2 regions of the Lacrimispora indolis DSM 755 genome follow, and region 2 is predicted to be linked to the other one. Evidence: a T-box and tRNA genes for the amino acid it is inferred to sense, from the RefSeq annotation. Region 2 holds a T-box; the other holds one or more tRNA genes.

Region 1 (7,593 bases), 200 kb from region 2:
AGGCGCTCAAAGGTTCCCTCAGAATGGACGGAAACCATTCGAAGAGTGCAAAGGCATAAGGGAGCTTGACTGCGACACCGACGGGTGGAGCAGGTAGGAAACTAGGACTTAGTGATCCGGTGGTATAAAGTGGGATTGCCATCGCTCAACGGATAAAAGCTACCCTGGGGATAACAGGCTTATCACTCCCAAGAGTTCACATCGACGGAGTGGTTTGGCACCTCGATGTCGGCTCATCGCATCCTGGGGCTGTAGTAGGTCCCAAGGGTTGGGCTGTTCGCCCATTAAAGCGGTACGCGAGCTGGGTTCAGAACGTCGTGAGACAGTTCGGTCCCTATCCGGCGTGGGCGTAGGATATTTGAGAGGAGCTGTCCTTAGTACGAGAGGACCGGGATGGACTGACCTCTGGTGTATCTGTTGGTGATCAACACCATGGCAGAGTAGCCAAGTCGGGAAGGGATAAACGCTGAAGGCATCTAAGCGTGAAGCCCCCCTCAAGATGAGATATCCCATCGCAAGAGTAAGACCCCTTGAAGACGACGAGGTAGATAGGGCAGAGGTGGAAGCATGGCAACATGTGTAGCTGACTGTCACTAATAGGTCGAGGGCTTAACCAGGTTGGTTTAGGTAAGAGGAAAAAAAACGGATGAAAATAGATATGTAACAATGTGTGGTTTTGAGGGTATATGCAATAGCCTTCAATAAGTTTTGGCCTGGTGGCTCAGTTGGTTAGAGCGCCGCCCTGTCACGGCGGAGGTCGTGGGTTCGAGTCCCATCCGGGTCGTTTAAAACTAAATTTTGATCATGGGATCTTAGCTCAGCTGGGAGAGCATCTGCCTTACAAGCAGAGGGTCATAGGTTCGAGCCCTATAGGTCCCATTCGGTATGCAAAGCAACACGCATGAGAAGATTTGTGCCGATGTGGCTCAATTGGCAGAGCAGCTGATTTGTAATCAGCAGGTTATCGGTTCGAGTCCGATCATCGGCTTGCATCACTTTAATAAAATATGGATGGGTTCCCGAGTGGCCAAAGGGGGCAGACTGTAAATCTGTTGCGACACGCTTCGATGGTTCGAATCCATCTCCATCCATTTGGTGATTAAAATCTTAATCACTGCATATAATATAATTAAATAACGCGGGGTGGAGCAGTCTGGAAGCTCGTCGGGCTCATAACCCGAAGGTCGCAGGTTCAAATCCTGCCCCCGCAATTTTTTTTGAGTAATTTTAGGAAAATGTGTACGAATGAAAGTACATAGGCCCAGATAGCTCAGTTGGTAGAGCAGAGGACTGAAAATCCTCGTGTCGCTGGTTCGATTCCGGCTTTGGGCATATGGGATACTAGCTCAGGTGGTAGAGCACTTGACTTTTAATCAAGTTGTCCGGGGTTCGAGTCCCCGGTGTCTCAGGACAAGCCTTGAAACAGAGATGTTTCAAGGCTTTTTGTTTTATAGAAAATTTTGCAGATATAGAGATTTATGAAGGTAGAGTTACTCATCAAAATGGGATCATTCATCAAATTCTACAATTACATAATAACCACGATCATTGTGCTTGATCTCTTTGACAATTCCATGATCGGATTTGATACGATCCCTTCCCATGTAGCAGCCGGACATGGCCACAGCAGGGTCTATGATATAGCTGTAGCTGCTGGTTCCTTCCCGTTCTATGATCTGAACGTCATCTCCGGCTTTTACCAGGCCAGGGCGTTCCATTTTAAATTCAATTAATCTCATGATAACCATCTCCTTTTTTCTTTCCGAAGTTATATTATAGCGCTGTGAGAAAAAATTGTAAAGAGAGGATAAGGATGCTATACTAAAGGGGTCGAATTATAAAGAAGAATGGAAAAAGAGCAGGGAAATGGGCCAGTGGTTTATGGAGGCAGAAGGCGGTTCATACTATGAATGATACACCTGATTTATTAAAGAAACTAAAGGAATATGGGAAATCGGATTTTTATCCCTTTCATATGCCGGGTCATAAAAGGCAGTATAAAGAATCTTTTGCGGCTGATTTTCCAAATCCTTTTTCCTTAGATATTACGGAAATAGAAGGTTTTGATAATTTACACCATCCGGAAGGTATTTTAAAGGAGTCTATGGAATGGGCTTCAGGGATTTATGGGAGCAGCAGGACATATTATCTGATCAATGGGAGCAGCAGCGGAATACTCAGCGCCATAAGCGGAACTGTATCAAGGGGCGGAACCATTCTTATGAGCAGGAATTGCCATAAGTCAGCATTTCATGGAGTTTTCCTCAATCAGTTGAAAGTGGAATATATTTATCCACAAATCATACCGGAATTCGGTATTCAAGGTGGATTAATTCCAGGAAAAATAGAAGAAATGTTGATGAACCATCGTGAAATTCAGGCTGTATTTGTAGTATCCCCAACCTATGATGGAATTGTATCTGATGTTAAAGCTATTGCAGAGATCGTTCATAGGTTTCACCTGCCTCTTATTGTGGATGAAGCTCATGGAGCGCATTTTTCCTTTGGGCGAGAGGGAAAATTTCCGGTTTCCGCATTAGAGCTTGGAGCGGATGTGGTAATTCAAAGCCTTCATAAGACTCTTCCTTCCTTTACTCAGACGGCTGTTATGCATGTCAGGGAAGGATATGTGGATATGGGGAGATTAGACCGCTATGTGCATATATATCAAACCAGCAGCCCTTCCTACGTGCTGATGGCGGGGATCGAGAGCTGTATACGGTATATGGCCGGGGAAGGGGTGAAGCAGATGAAGCTCTTCTCCGATAAAATAGATTGGATCCGAATGGTTTTGTCTGGCTTGAATCATCTGAAACTTCTTACGGATCAGGAGAAGGGGATGCATGGAATCTATGACATGGACCGCTCCAAGATCATCATTTCCACAAGGGGTACGGGAAAATCGGGTACCTGGCTGGATGACAGGTTGAGAAAAGAATATCATCTGGAAATGGAAATGTGCGGTCCAGACTATGTGACTGCCATAACGACTCTGGCTGATACCCAGGAAGGTCTTGAACGGCTATGCAATGCCCTTCTTTCTATTGATTCTATGCTTTCCACGGAGGCTGGTTATGAAGGTGGTGAGATCGGCTTATGTCAGGAGCTGGATAGAACACCGGAATGTCGTCTGACCATTGCTCAGGCTATGGATGAACCCAGGCACAGAATCGCTATTCCCCACGGAGAAGGAATGATATCGGCGGAATTTGTTTACGTGTACCCGCCAGGAATTCCTATCGTTGTACCAGGGGAGGTTTTAAATAAAACATCTATTGACCTGATCATGAAGTATAAGGAACTGGGGCTTGCGGTGCAGGGTATGGAGGATGAGGATTCCAGAGAACTTTATGTGGTTGATGAAGTATGAGTGGTTGGAAAGAAAAATAAAGACAAAATTAAGGATAAGATAAAGGTAAGTCAAAAGATAAAATAAAAGATAAGATAAAAGGTAAGTCAAAAGATAAAATAAAAGATAAGATAAAAGGTAAGTCAAAAGATAAGATAAAAGGTAAGTCAAAAGATAAGATAAAAGGTAAGTCAAAAGATAAGATAAAAGATAAGGCAAAAGATGAGATAAAAGATAAAAAAGAGATACAGGATAAAATAAAAGATAGAATAAAAGATGGAGCAGAAAAAATGGGCAAAATATTCTATGTAATGGGAAAGAGCGCTTCCGGAAAGGATTCGATTTATAAAAGACTTTTAAAGAGGCTTCCTCAATTAAAGAGAGTTGTTTTATATACCACCAGACCGATCCGGGATGGAGAACGGGATGGGGTGGAATATCATTTTACTACCATGGATAAACTGGAGGAATTCAGGAAAGAAAACAGGCTTATTGAGGAGAGGACGTATGAAACCATTTATGGGCCGTGGAGTTATTTTACTGTTGATGACGGTCAGATTAATTTAGAAGAGAAAAATGGGTATTTAATGATCGGAACTTTGGAATCTTATGAAAAGACCAGGGATTACTTTGGAAAGGACAGGCTGTTTCCTATTTATGTTGAGGTTGATGACGGGGACCGGCTTTTGAGAGCAATCAGACGGGAAAGGGGACAGAAGACACCAAAATATAAGGAGCTTTGCAGAAGGTTTCTGGCCGATGAAGAGGACTTTAAAGAAGAGAATCTGGTTCGATGCGGAATACATAGGCGGTTCTGCAATCAGGAGCTGGAAACGTGCCTGGATGAGATCGTAAAAGCTGTGACTGCTGAGATATAAATGATTAAAATAAGCATGAAAGGGATATGGGATTCCATAGCGACTTTCATGCTTATTTTAAAGTTGATTTTTATTTAGCGGCAAGCCGTTTGGCCTTTGCTTCCATACGGGTTCTTGTTACGTCGATAAATACGGCGGCGATTATTACAAGGCCGATAACAACGTACTGTACGGAGCTTGAAGTATTTAAGAGTGTTAAACCATTTCGAATGGTAGAGATCATCAGGGCGCCGATCAGGGTTCCCCAGATGGTTCCTTTTCCACCCATAAAGGAGGCACCGCCAATGATACATGCCGCAATGGCATCGGTATCATATGGTGAGATAGCTGCGGAAGGATTGGCTACTGCGGAGCGCCCTACAATAACCAGACCGGCAATGGCGCACATAAATCCGGATAAGCTGTAAACAAATATCAGTACATTATCGGAATTGATTCCGGAAAGGCGGGCAGCTTCCGGATTGCCGCCTACACAGTAAATCATTCTTCCAAGAGCAGTTTTATTTAAGAAGAAATGATAAACCACATAGATCAATATCAAAATAATAAAGCATAATGGAATCCCGGAGAATCCGCCGGACACCTTAAATAAGTTGCTGGAACCTAAAAATGTAACGGCAGCCGGAAAGTCGGAAATTGTTTTTGTTGAAACCACCAGCAGTGCAAGTCCGCAGAGCACATTTTTCATACCAAGGGTTGAAACGAACGGATGGGGAAGGTGCATTTTTGTGAGCAGTATGCCATTTAAGAAGCCCACGCAAACACCGGTTATGATGCAGACCAGGATCAATACCAAAGAGTTTGTAATGCCAAAGGAGTTTTTCAGCATACCCATCATGCATGCGCACAGAATTGCATTGGCGCCTACAGATAAGTCGATGCCTGCTGTAATCAGCACCACCAGCATGGCTGCGGAAATCAGCCCGTTAACAGCTGTTTGCCTTAGAATATTCATCATATTATTGAGCGTAAAAAATTTATCTGTTGCCAAAGATAAAACAATGAATAAAAGAACCAAGGCCAGCAATGGAGCCACCTTTCCTAAAATATCTTTTAACTTCTTTTTTTTCATCAAATTTTACCTCCCCAAGCTGCTTTCATGATAATTTCCTGATTCAGTACATCTGTTTTTTTCGAAAGTTCTCCCATGACTCTTCCTTCCCTCATGATGATCACCCGGTCACTCATTCCTATGATCTCCGGTAATTCGGAAGAAATCATGATAACACATTTTCCGGCAAGAACCAAACGGTTCATGATGTTGTACACTTCCACTTTGGCACCTACATCAATTCCTCTTGTTGGCTCGTCAAATATAAAGATATCCGCGTCTGTATTGATCCATTTTCCGATGACCACTTTTTGTTGATTGCCGCCTGATAACTGCCCCACTACCTCATCGGCAGTGGGAGTTTTTATTTTTAAGTCACTGATGGTTTCTTCCGCCAGCTGATCGATCTGTTTCTCATCAAAGAACAGGCCCTTCACACAGTTTCTCATATTGCTTAAGATCAGGTTCGTCCGGACTGATTGGGAAAGAACCAGTCCCTGGCCTTTGCGGTCTTCTGTTAAAAATGCCATTCCGCAGCGGATGCCGTCTTTGGGTGATTTTATGGTTACCTTTTTTTCGTTTACATAAATTTCCCCGCTGTCATAGGGGTCAGCGCCGAACACGGCGCGGAATGTTTCAGTTCTGCCGGCTCCTACTAAGCCTGCAAAACCAAGGATTTCTCCATGGTTTGCATGAAAGCTTACATCCCGTAAAACACCTGCGGAGTTTAAATGTTCTACCCGAAGTGCTTCCGTGCCGGTTTCTGATTCTACTTTCGGGTATTGATTATCCAATGTTCTGCCTACCATTGCGGAGATTAAAGAATCGTTATCCAATTCATCCGTATTTTTTGTCAGGATGTGTTCTCCGTCTCTCATGACCGTTACCCGGTCGCATAGCTCGAAAAGCTCTTCCAGCTTATGGGATACGAACAAAATCGCAATGCCTTTTTCCTTTAAGGAGCGGACTGTTTTCATTAACTGTTCCACTTCCTTTTCCCCAAGGCTTGAGGTAGGTTCATCCATGATAATAAGTTTTGCATCGATCAGAACTGCTTTTGCGATTTCCACCATCTGCTGGATTCCCATGCCATAGGAACCGCATTCCTTTTTTACATCAATATCCTGACCGAGAGAAAGCATTACTTCATGGGCCATCTCATGCATTTTTGTATATTCCAGAAACGGGCTGCCTTTCTTTTTTAAGGCTTTGTTAATAAAAATATTGTCTGTGACTGAAAGTAGCTTTACAATGTTTAATTCCTGATATACACAGGCAATTCCGGCAGCGGCAGCATCATTGGGATTCTTAAATGAAACTTTGTTACCTTCTATAAAAATGGTGCCTTCTTCCGGAATATGTACGCCGGTCAGAACCTTGATCAGGGTGGATTTTCCTGCACCGTTTTCACCGATCAGTCCGTGGATCTCGCCGGGTCTGATCTGCAAGGACATGTTCCGCATTGCTACTACACCGGGGAAGCGTTTTGTCACACCTTTCAGCTCAACCAAATAATTACTCATAATGCCGCCAAACCTTTCCTTACGTGCTCAAGTTGATTATTTTAAGTAGCCTTTCAGTTTTTCTAAGTATGTTTCTGCATTTTCTGCTGTGATGACTTCACATCCCGTATCTACGAAGGTTTCAACGGTTTCCCCTTTTACAGCCTGAAGGGCTGTTTCAACTGCCTTGTAGCCCATGGTATAAGCGGCCTGTGCGCAGGTAGCGGTTATGTTGCCGTCAATGATATTCTGAACACCGCTTTGGTTTCCGTCAAAGCCGACAATGATGACATCCTTTAAACCAAGCTGCTTTACGGCATTGGATGCGCCGGCTGCTGTATCATCGTTGTGGCAGCAGACGATCTGAATGTCCCCGTTCTGAGCGGTAATGATATTTTCCATTACATTTGCAGCAGTATCCGGATTGGACTGGGCATACTGTACGGAAACAATTTCAACGCCGTTTTCTTCCAGAGCCTTGGTATATCCTGCCTGGCGGGCATCGCTGGTGGCATTGCCTTCAACGCCTCCGATAATAACAGCTTTTGCGCCTTTTCCGGCTTTTTTAGCGGCAAATGTACCGCCTTGGTATGCTGCATTGTCGTTACCGGTTCCCACAAAGGAGACTTTTCCTGCTATTTCCGCATCCGTGTCTACGGTTATGATGGGTATATTCACATCCCCGATTACGCTTGCCACGGAGTCAGACTGCAGAGGAGAGATGACAAATGCATCAACTCCGCCGGAGAGCATGGTTTCAATCATATTGTTCTGTTCATCATAAGCTGTTTCAGAAGCAGGACCCTGTAAATC
Region 2 (7,593 bases):
CGTATTCGATCTCAGCCTTTGCTTCAATATCTATGACTGCAGATCCGTCTTCCTTGTCAGGCTCATTGGATTCCTCCGCCTTTGATGGGTACATGGCTTCCACCTTTTCCATCACTTCCTTGATATCCATGCGGGCAAACAGGATCTCCGGCTTGTCGGTCACCTTGTTTCCGGAGGGATAGAGGCCAAATTCACTCATCTGGGACAGCTCTCTCTTTGAAGTGTTAAGCTGGCCGAGAATCTTTTTAGAGGTTTCCGGCATAAAGGAATCAAGAAGAGAGGCTCCTATGGCAATGGCTTCCGTCAGATTATAAAGGACGGTTTCCAGGCGCCCCTTGGAAGCTTCATCCTTAGCAAGGGTCCATGGAGTTGTTTCATCAATATATTTGTTGCTTCTTCTGAAAATATTAAATATAGAAGTCATGGCATCGGCAACCCGGAGCTTTTCCATTTTTTCCTGGACTTTTTTTACCTCTTCCAGCACCACTGCCTTTAAATCCTCATCAATAGCCTCAGCTGCCTTCCCGTCATTTACAATGCCCTCAAAATACTTGTTGGACATGGAAATGGTTCGGTTCACCAGATTGCCCAGGATGTTGGCAAGGTCAGAGTTCATGCGCTCTACCATAAGCTCCCAGGAAATGACTCCGTCATTGTCAAAAGGCATTTCATGAAGGACGAAATAGCGGACCGCATCCACGCCGAAGAAATCCACCAGAGTGTCCGCATAGAGGACATTTCCCTTGGATTTGCTCATCTTGCCGTCGCCCTGCAGCAGCCATGGATGGCCAAATACCTGCTTTGGCAGGGGAACATCAAGGGCCATCAGGAAAATAGGCCAGTAAATGGTATGGAAGCGGATGATGTCCTTTCCGATGAGGTGAAGGTCTGCAGGCCAGAGTTTTTCAAACTGCTCACTGCTTTTGCCGTCACAGTTGTAGCCGATGCCGGTAATATAGTTGGTAAGCGCATCAAGCCAGACATAGGTAACGTGCTTTGGGTCAAAGGATACCGGAATTCCCCACTTAAACGTAGTCCTGGATACGCAAAGGTCCTGAAGCCCAGGAAGAAGGAAATTGTTCATCATCTCGTTTTTTCTGGATACAGGCTGGATAAAATCCGGGTTTTCATTGATATGCTTTATCAAACGGTCCGCATACTTGCTCATACGGAAAAAATATGCCTCTTCTTTTGCAGGCTTTACTTCCCGCCCGCAATCAGGACATTTGCCGTCTACAAGCTGGGATTCTGTGAAAAAGGATTCACAGGGAGTGCAATATAGACCTTCATAATATCCTTTATATATGTCGTCCTGTTCATAAAGCTTTTTAAAGATCTTCTGAACCTGCTCCTCGTGGTCTTTGTCTGTGGTTCGAATGAATTTATCATAAGAGGTATTCATCAGATCCCAGATCTTTCTGATTTCGTCTGCTGCCCTGTCTACGAACTCCTTTGGAGTGATCCCTGCTGCCTCTGCTTTTTCCTCGATCTTCTGGCCGTGCTCATCAGTGCCTGTCTGAAAAAATACGTCATAGCCTTCCGCCCTCTTATAGCGGGCAATGGCATCGGCTAAAACCGCCTCATAGGTATTGCCGATATGGGGTTTTCCTGATGCATAGGCAATGGCTGTGGTGATGTAGTATGATTTTTTGTTAGAATTTTTACACATTCTTGTTTCCTCCTGTTTATAATATGGCTTATCGTAACTTGCAATGTAAGCTTCGATAAAAGGCAGTGTTTTCCCTGCAAAGAAAAACCCGCCTTAAAATATCCTCTCGGAAATTTAAAGACGGGGAACTGTCCCGTGTTACCACTTTAATTTATCCGCACCTTACAGTACGGACCTTACCGGCTGCGTCAGCTTCCTAAAATCCTTCCGGGATTTTATGGTTACTTAATAACAGTCTGACACGATAACGGGTGTAACCGTCGGAATTTAAAGGCATGAATCTGCCAATTCAATTCCGCTGCTCCAAGGCCATGTTGGGAAATACGCTCAAGCTTCCTTTTCAGCTTCCGGAAGTCTCTGCACATGAGGTGGATTTCTTACTCTTCTTTTCTCAGCATTTTCATATAAATAGATTGTCAGTATCCCTAGTTTAATGGTTTCCGTAAAGTTTGTCAAGCGGGTAAGCCTGTACTTCAGGGCTTTTGTCATGACTTTTTTAATCTCATCATATAAATAATACTAGCGAATCACGGAGGACTCATATATGAAAAACATCGTTTTGAAACAGGGCAGCCGTTTTCTTTCCATTATTCTGGCAATTTCCCTGCTTTGTGCCTGCTCACCAATCAAAAGACCGCCTGCATCGCCTTCATGGGCCGAGTATGAACAATACCATGCCAAGGATCTGTCCACTCAAAACAAGTTTGATCAATTTACAAACGACCTGTTTCGTGAGGAAATCAGCAATTCCGGGATCAGCTTTCACTTCAGCATTGCCAATCCGGCATCCCGGGGACTTGACACCGTTCCTCTGACCCTTGGGGATTTTTCCCTGGAAAAAATGAAAGGGGGAACACAAGAGCTTTTGGAGTTAAAGAAGAAGCTGGACGGATTCAACCAGCGCCAGCTGTCCGATGAACAGCGGCTTACCTGGCAGATCCTCCGCTCCTACATAGACACAGAATTAAGCTCTGACGGTCTGGAGCTTTACGCCCAGCCTTTAACCAGCACCATTGGGATTCAGGCGCAGCTTCCTATCCTGTTTTCCGAGTATGCCTTTTATACCCGTGATGATGTGGATCACTACCTTGCGCTGCTTTCCACCATTGATGATTATTACGGCCAGATCATGGAGTTTGAAAAGAAAAAATCAGAGGCAGGGCTTTTTATGTCCGACTCTGCTGCCGATCACGTATTAAAGTCCTGTGAGGCTTATTTGATCCAGCCTGACCACAGCTTTCTTGCGGAGACGTTCAACACCAGGGTGGATGCCCTTACGGATCTGACACCGGAAGAAAAGGCAGCTTATAAGGAGAAGAATTTAAAAATCCTGGGAGAGCACTTCATACCTGCCTATAAAAACCTTGTAAACGGCATCACTGCCCTTATGGGGACCGGGACCAATGACAAGGGCTTAAGCTGGTATCCAAAGGGAAAAGAGTATTTTGAATATCTGGTCAATTCCAATACCGGGACCTCCTACGGTACCATCCGAAGTCTGACAAAGGCCATCGAAAAACAGCTGAACTCTGATATACAGGCCATCGGACAGATCACAAAGGAACATCCCCAGGTACTGGACTCCCTTGATAATTATTCCTTCCGCTATACCAAGCCGGAGGATATCCTGGAATCTTTAAAGACCCTTATAGCCAAGGATTTTCCAGAGCTTCCGCCCTGCAGCTATACGGTAAAATACGTTCCCAGCTCCCTGGAAGCTTCCTTAAGCCCTGCCTTTTATTTAGTTCCTCCTCTGGACCGTTATGAGGATAACGTCATTTACATCAACGGCAACCCGCGTTTTCAAAATGACGACCTTTTCACCACCCTGGCACACGAAGGCTACCCAGGACATTTATATCAAAACGTCTATTTCTTAAGCAGGAATCCCAGCGATTTAAGAAGCATCCTCTCCTTCCCCAGCTATTCGGAGGGCTGGGCCACTTATGTGGAATTTTACTCCTACACTCTGGATAACGGGCTGGACCCGGAGCTTGGGAAGCTTTTGGCCCATAATACCGCTGTTACCCTGGGCATCTACGCATATTTGGATATCTGCATCAATTATGAGGGCTGGGATAAGGAGCAGACAGCCAAGTACCTTGGCACCTTTTACAACGTGGAAAACACGGATATTGTGGATTCCATTTACAACAGCCTGATCGAAAACCCCACCAATTACATGGAATACTATGTAGGATACTTAGAAATTGTGGAAATGCTGAACACAGCAAAAAAGATCTTAAAGGATGATTTTAACTTAAAGGATTTCCATGGCTTTTTACTTGATATCGGGCCTGCCCCATTTTCCGTCATCCAGCCTGCATTCCGCAACTGGCTGGCAAAAGAATTAAGAACCAAATAAGGCAAAGGGCAGAAGCGGTGATGTACCGCTTCTGCCCTATTTTTTGCTCTTATTTCATCTTCTTATAATTCTTAACATATTCCAGATAATCATTATCTCCCTGCTTGATCTGTTCTCCGGAATAATTATTTCCATTAACAAGCAGCTTTAAATTATCCAGCTCGAAATTCTCGATAAAAGTATTGCCAATGGCTGTCAACATGAGTATATCCCCGTCTGAACCCTTGTCCGGCACCTTGGATAAATCAAGGGTGGCAGTTCCATCCTTTTTATCAAATTTCAGAACTGTTGTTCCTTCCTCTAATACGCCGTATTCGATCAGTTTGTCCACCATGGCCTCTGCCGTCAGCTCCGATACTGCATCCATGGCCTGATTCAAACCGGTACCGTCATCATTCTGGCTATATACGGAAATGACCTCCATAGGCTCTGCGTTGGGATCAGGAACCTTATCGCTTGCACCGCCTGTTGAAGCCATCACCTGGGGATCAGGCGCAGTCGTCTCCATCTTAGGCTGTGTTGGTGTACACGCCGCCAGGGACATCATTATCATTGCGCTCATTAAAAACACGATGAATTTTTTCATAATTGCATATTGCCTCCTTAAATTCTGTTAAAGACTCCGAAACCACTGATTCAGCTTGGTCAGAGCTTTGATCAAAACTTCTACCTCATTCTCACTTAGGCCCGAAACAACGCTGGCGATCATCTCCTGATGAAATTCAGCATGGTGCTCATAGGCTTCTTTCCCTTTTTCTGAAAGAGAGATATATACAACTCGCCGGTCCTCTTTTCCTCTCTGACGGGTCACATACCCTTTTTTCACAAGACTGTTCATGGCAATAGTCAGGGTTCCCACAGTAACGGACAGTTCCCTGGCTATGGACGACATATTTTTAGGCGCTCCAATGCCGATGGCCTCAATCACATGCATATCATTATTCGTAATATTGTTAAATTCCTGGGTAATGATAGCCTGTTGTTCTATATCCATAATATCCCGAAACAGTCTTACCAAAACTTCGTTAAGAGTCCCGTAAGTATCCACGTTTATCCCCTTCACATATGACAATAAAAGCTTCTTCGTAATTATACATGATTATGTATCCCAAGACAACCACCTGAATTCTTATGAAATTCTTAAAATCGAAACAAAAAAATACCTTTTATACCAGAAAACGGGATAATATAACGCTGGCAGCAACTCCGGCCGCCGTAGCTGCCAATGCGCCGCCCAGGGTATACCTGGTTTTTTTGATCTTTACGGTTCCAAAATAGATGCTCAGGCAATAAAACACGGTTTCCGTACAGCTCATAATCACAGAAGTCAGCATGCCGATATAGGAGTCAGTCCCATATCTTTTAAAGATATCCAGCACAAGCCCTGTTGCCGCTGAGTTTGACACCAGACGCACCAGAATCACCGGTACCACAGGCGCTGGAAGACAAAGGAAGGAAGCCGGCTTTGTTAAGCACTTAGCAAGAAAGTCCAGAAAGCCCGACGCCCGGAGCACCCCTACGGCAGTCATAAGCCCGATCAGTGTGGGCATGATCCCTGCCACCGTTTTCATCCCTTCTTTTGCCCCATCTATGAAATCATCAAAGACCGGACGCTTGGACAAGATCCCAAAACCTACCATGTAAAAAATGATAAGCGGCACCGCCGCCTCAGACAAAAACAATAGAAACTTCATCTTTTCACCTAAAATTTCATAATTGTTATAGTTTATTCCAATTCTTACCTTTTCATTCAAGGCGTTTTGAGGTAAACTATCCACGAAAGCAATGAGCAGTGCGGACTTGCGCTGTTAGCCGAAAGGAGATCTAAAGATATGAGCATTTTATTTTTACAATACCCTCCCTGCAGTACCTGCAAAAATGCAAAAAAATGGTTGGATGCCCATGGAATATCATATGAGCCCAGAAATATTAAAGAAGAAAACCCGACCTCAGAGGAGCTTGCAGAATGGATCAAAAAAAGCGGCCTTCCTTTAAAACGGTTCTTCAATACCAGCGGGATCATTTACAAGGAAAAGAATTTAAAGAACCTTTTGCCGGACATGAGCGAAAAAGAGCAGATCGGCCTTCTGGCTACCGATGGAATGCTGGTCAAGCGTCCGTTAATTATTGGAGAGGACTTTGTTCTGGTTGGCTTTAAGGAAAAGGAATGGGAAGCAGCACTGCCCCGGTAAACGTCTTTCTCGTGGACAGCCCTTTCCTGGATTGATCTTTGAAAATACCCGGCAGGATTTAAGATTTTGGATCATCTCATTTCCGCCGGGCATTCTGCTCTTAAAATTTCATCGGTCCTGGTCATAGGCTATATCGTTAATCATCAGCAGTCCGATCCTTGGATGTTCTTTCATTTCTTCATATGCATTTGACATCTTATTGGCTTTAAGCACTTCGCTTTTGCTCTCACCGGTATTTTGCTCTCTCATCCGGTAATTGCTCGCCTTCTTTGCAGAAGCCCCGATTGCAGAGGCCGCCAGGACGATCAGGACCACCATCACGATAAGCAGAGGCTTTTGCAGGGAATTTACAAATCTGTGGCCGTAATACAATACCTTTAGCTGCTTTCTTACCACCGTCTCTGCCCCCCGCCTGTTAAGTTCTGCCATGATCTTCTGAAATTCACCGGGAGGAGGGGATGGGGGCTCAGGTGTTAATTCCGGATGCTCCTGCATATAATCAAGGAGATGGGCTTCTATTCTTTCCTGAGATAATACATAATATTTTATCCGTTTTAAAATGGAACATTTTTTTCCATGGTTTCTCTCCTTCTCCACGTATACACCTCTTAAATACAAGTTATCCTTTAGTTCCCACACGCTTTGGGGTTGACTTTTTATCGCTAACGTTTACTATAATAGTATATCGAATTTGGGAGGCAACGCTTTATGAAAAAAATCATTTTAACCGGCGGCGGTACAGCCGGCCATGTTACCCCGAACCTGGCTCTGATTCCCTCTTTAAAAGAGCGAAATTACGATATTCACTATATAGGATCACACCAGGGAATCGAAGGTCAGCTCATCAAGAGAGCTGGCATCCCCTATGATGGCATTTCTTCCGGTAAATTCCGCCGGTATTTTGATTTAAAAAACTTCTCAGATCCCTTCCGGGTATTAAAGGGATATTGGGAAGCTTTGAAGCTGATAAAAAATTACAAGCCGGATGTGGTTTTCTCAAAAGGAGGCTTTGTGGCCGTTCCTGTAGTGTTTGCAGCAAAGCACTGCAAGGTGCCTGTGATCATACATGAATCAGACATGACACCGGGACTTGCCAATAAGCTGTGCATCCCGGCCGCAGTAAAAGTATGCTGCAATTTTCCGGAAACCCTTCCTTATCTTCCAAAAGATAAGGCCATACTCACAGGCTCGCCCATACGAAAAGAACTTTTAGAAGGGGATCGGCTGACAGGATTAAAATATGCACGGTTATCTGCAAACCGGCCTGTGATCCTGATCATCGGCGGAAGTCTTGGTTCTGTAACGGTCAATACCACCCTAAGGGGCATTCTCCCGAAACTGCTTAAAAATTACCAGGTGATACATAT

Evidence for each region. The T-box of region 2 lies ahead of metG (methionine--tRNA ligase). A T-box ahead of a tRNA ligase gene usually reads a tRNA of that ligase, here a tRNA-Met.
Region 1: it encodes a tRNA-Met, which carries the amino acid that the T-box ahead of metG (methionine--tRNA ligase) is inferred to sense. The anticodon was not compared.

The regions. Positions count from the first base shown of each region.
Region 1 is NZ_AZUI01000001.1:1,841,349-1,848,941, reverse strand. It holds rRNA gene K401_RS0108875 (23S ribosomal RNA) at 1-617, shown strand, start outside; tRNA gene K401_RS0108870 (tRNA-Asp) at 711-784, shown strand; tRNA gene K401_RS0108865 (tRNA-Val) at 807-879, shown strand; tRNA gene K401_RS0108860 (tRNA-Thr) at 916-988, shown strand; tRNA gene K401_RS0108855 (tRNA-Tyr) at 1,010-1,091, shown strand; tRNA gene K401_RS0108850 (tRNA-Met) at 1,138-1,211, shown strand; tRNA gene K401_RS0108845 (tRNA-Phe) at 1,260-1,332, shown strand; tRNA gene K401_RS0108840 (tRNA-Lys) at 1,336-1,408, shown strand; gene K401_RS0108835 (hypothetical protein) at 1,509-1,739, opposite strand; gene K401_RS0108830 (aminotransferase class I/II-fold pyridoxal phosphate-dependent enzyme) at 1,907-3,370, shown strand; gene K401_RS0108825 (guanylate kinase) at 3,640-4,227, shown strand; gene K401_RS0108820 (ABC transporter permease) at 4,298-5,299, opposite strand; gene K401_RS0108815 (sugar ABC transporter ATP-binding protein) at 5,299-6,801, opposite strand; gene K401_RS0108810 (sugar ABC transporter substrate-binding protein) at 6,838-7,593, opposite strand, start outside.
Region 2 is NZ_AZUI01000001.1:1,644,661-1,652,253, forward strand. It holds gene metG (methionine--tRNA ligase) at 1-1,669, opposite strand, end outside; T-box leader at 1,783-2,071, opposite strand; gene K401_RS0107830 (DUF885 domain-containing protein) at 2,214-4,034, shown strand; gene K401_RS0107835 (GerMN domain-containing protein) at 4,084-4,620, opposite strand; gene K401_RS0107840 (MarR family winged helix-turn-helix transcriptional regulator) at 4,648-5,097, opposite strand; gene K401_RS0107845 (spore maturation protein) at 5,201-5,728, opposite strand; gene K401_RS0107850 (arsenate reductase family protein) at 5,867-6,226, shown strand; gene K401_RS33385 (hypothetical protein) at 6,335-6,823, opposite strand; gene murG (undecaprenyldiphospho-muramoylpentapeptide beta-N-acetylglucosaminyltransferase) at 6,935-7,593, shown strand, end outside.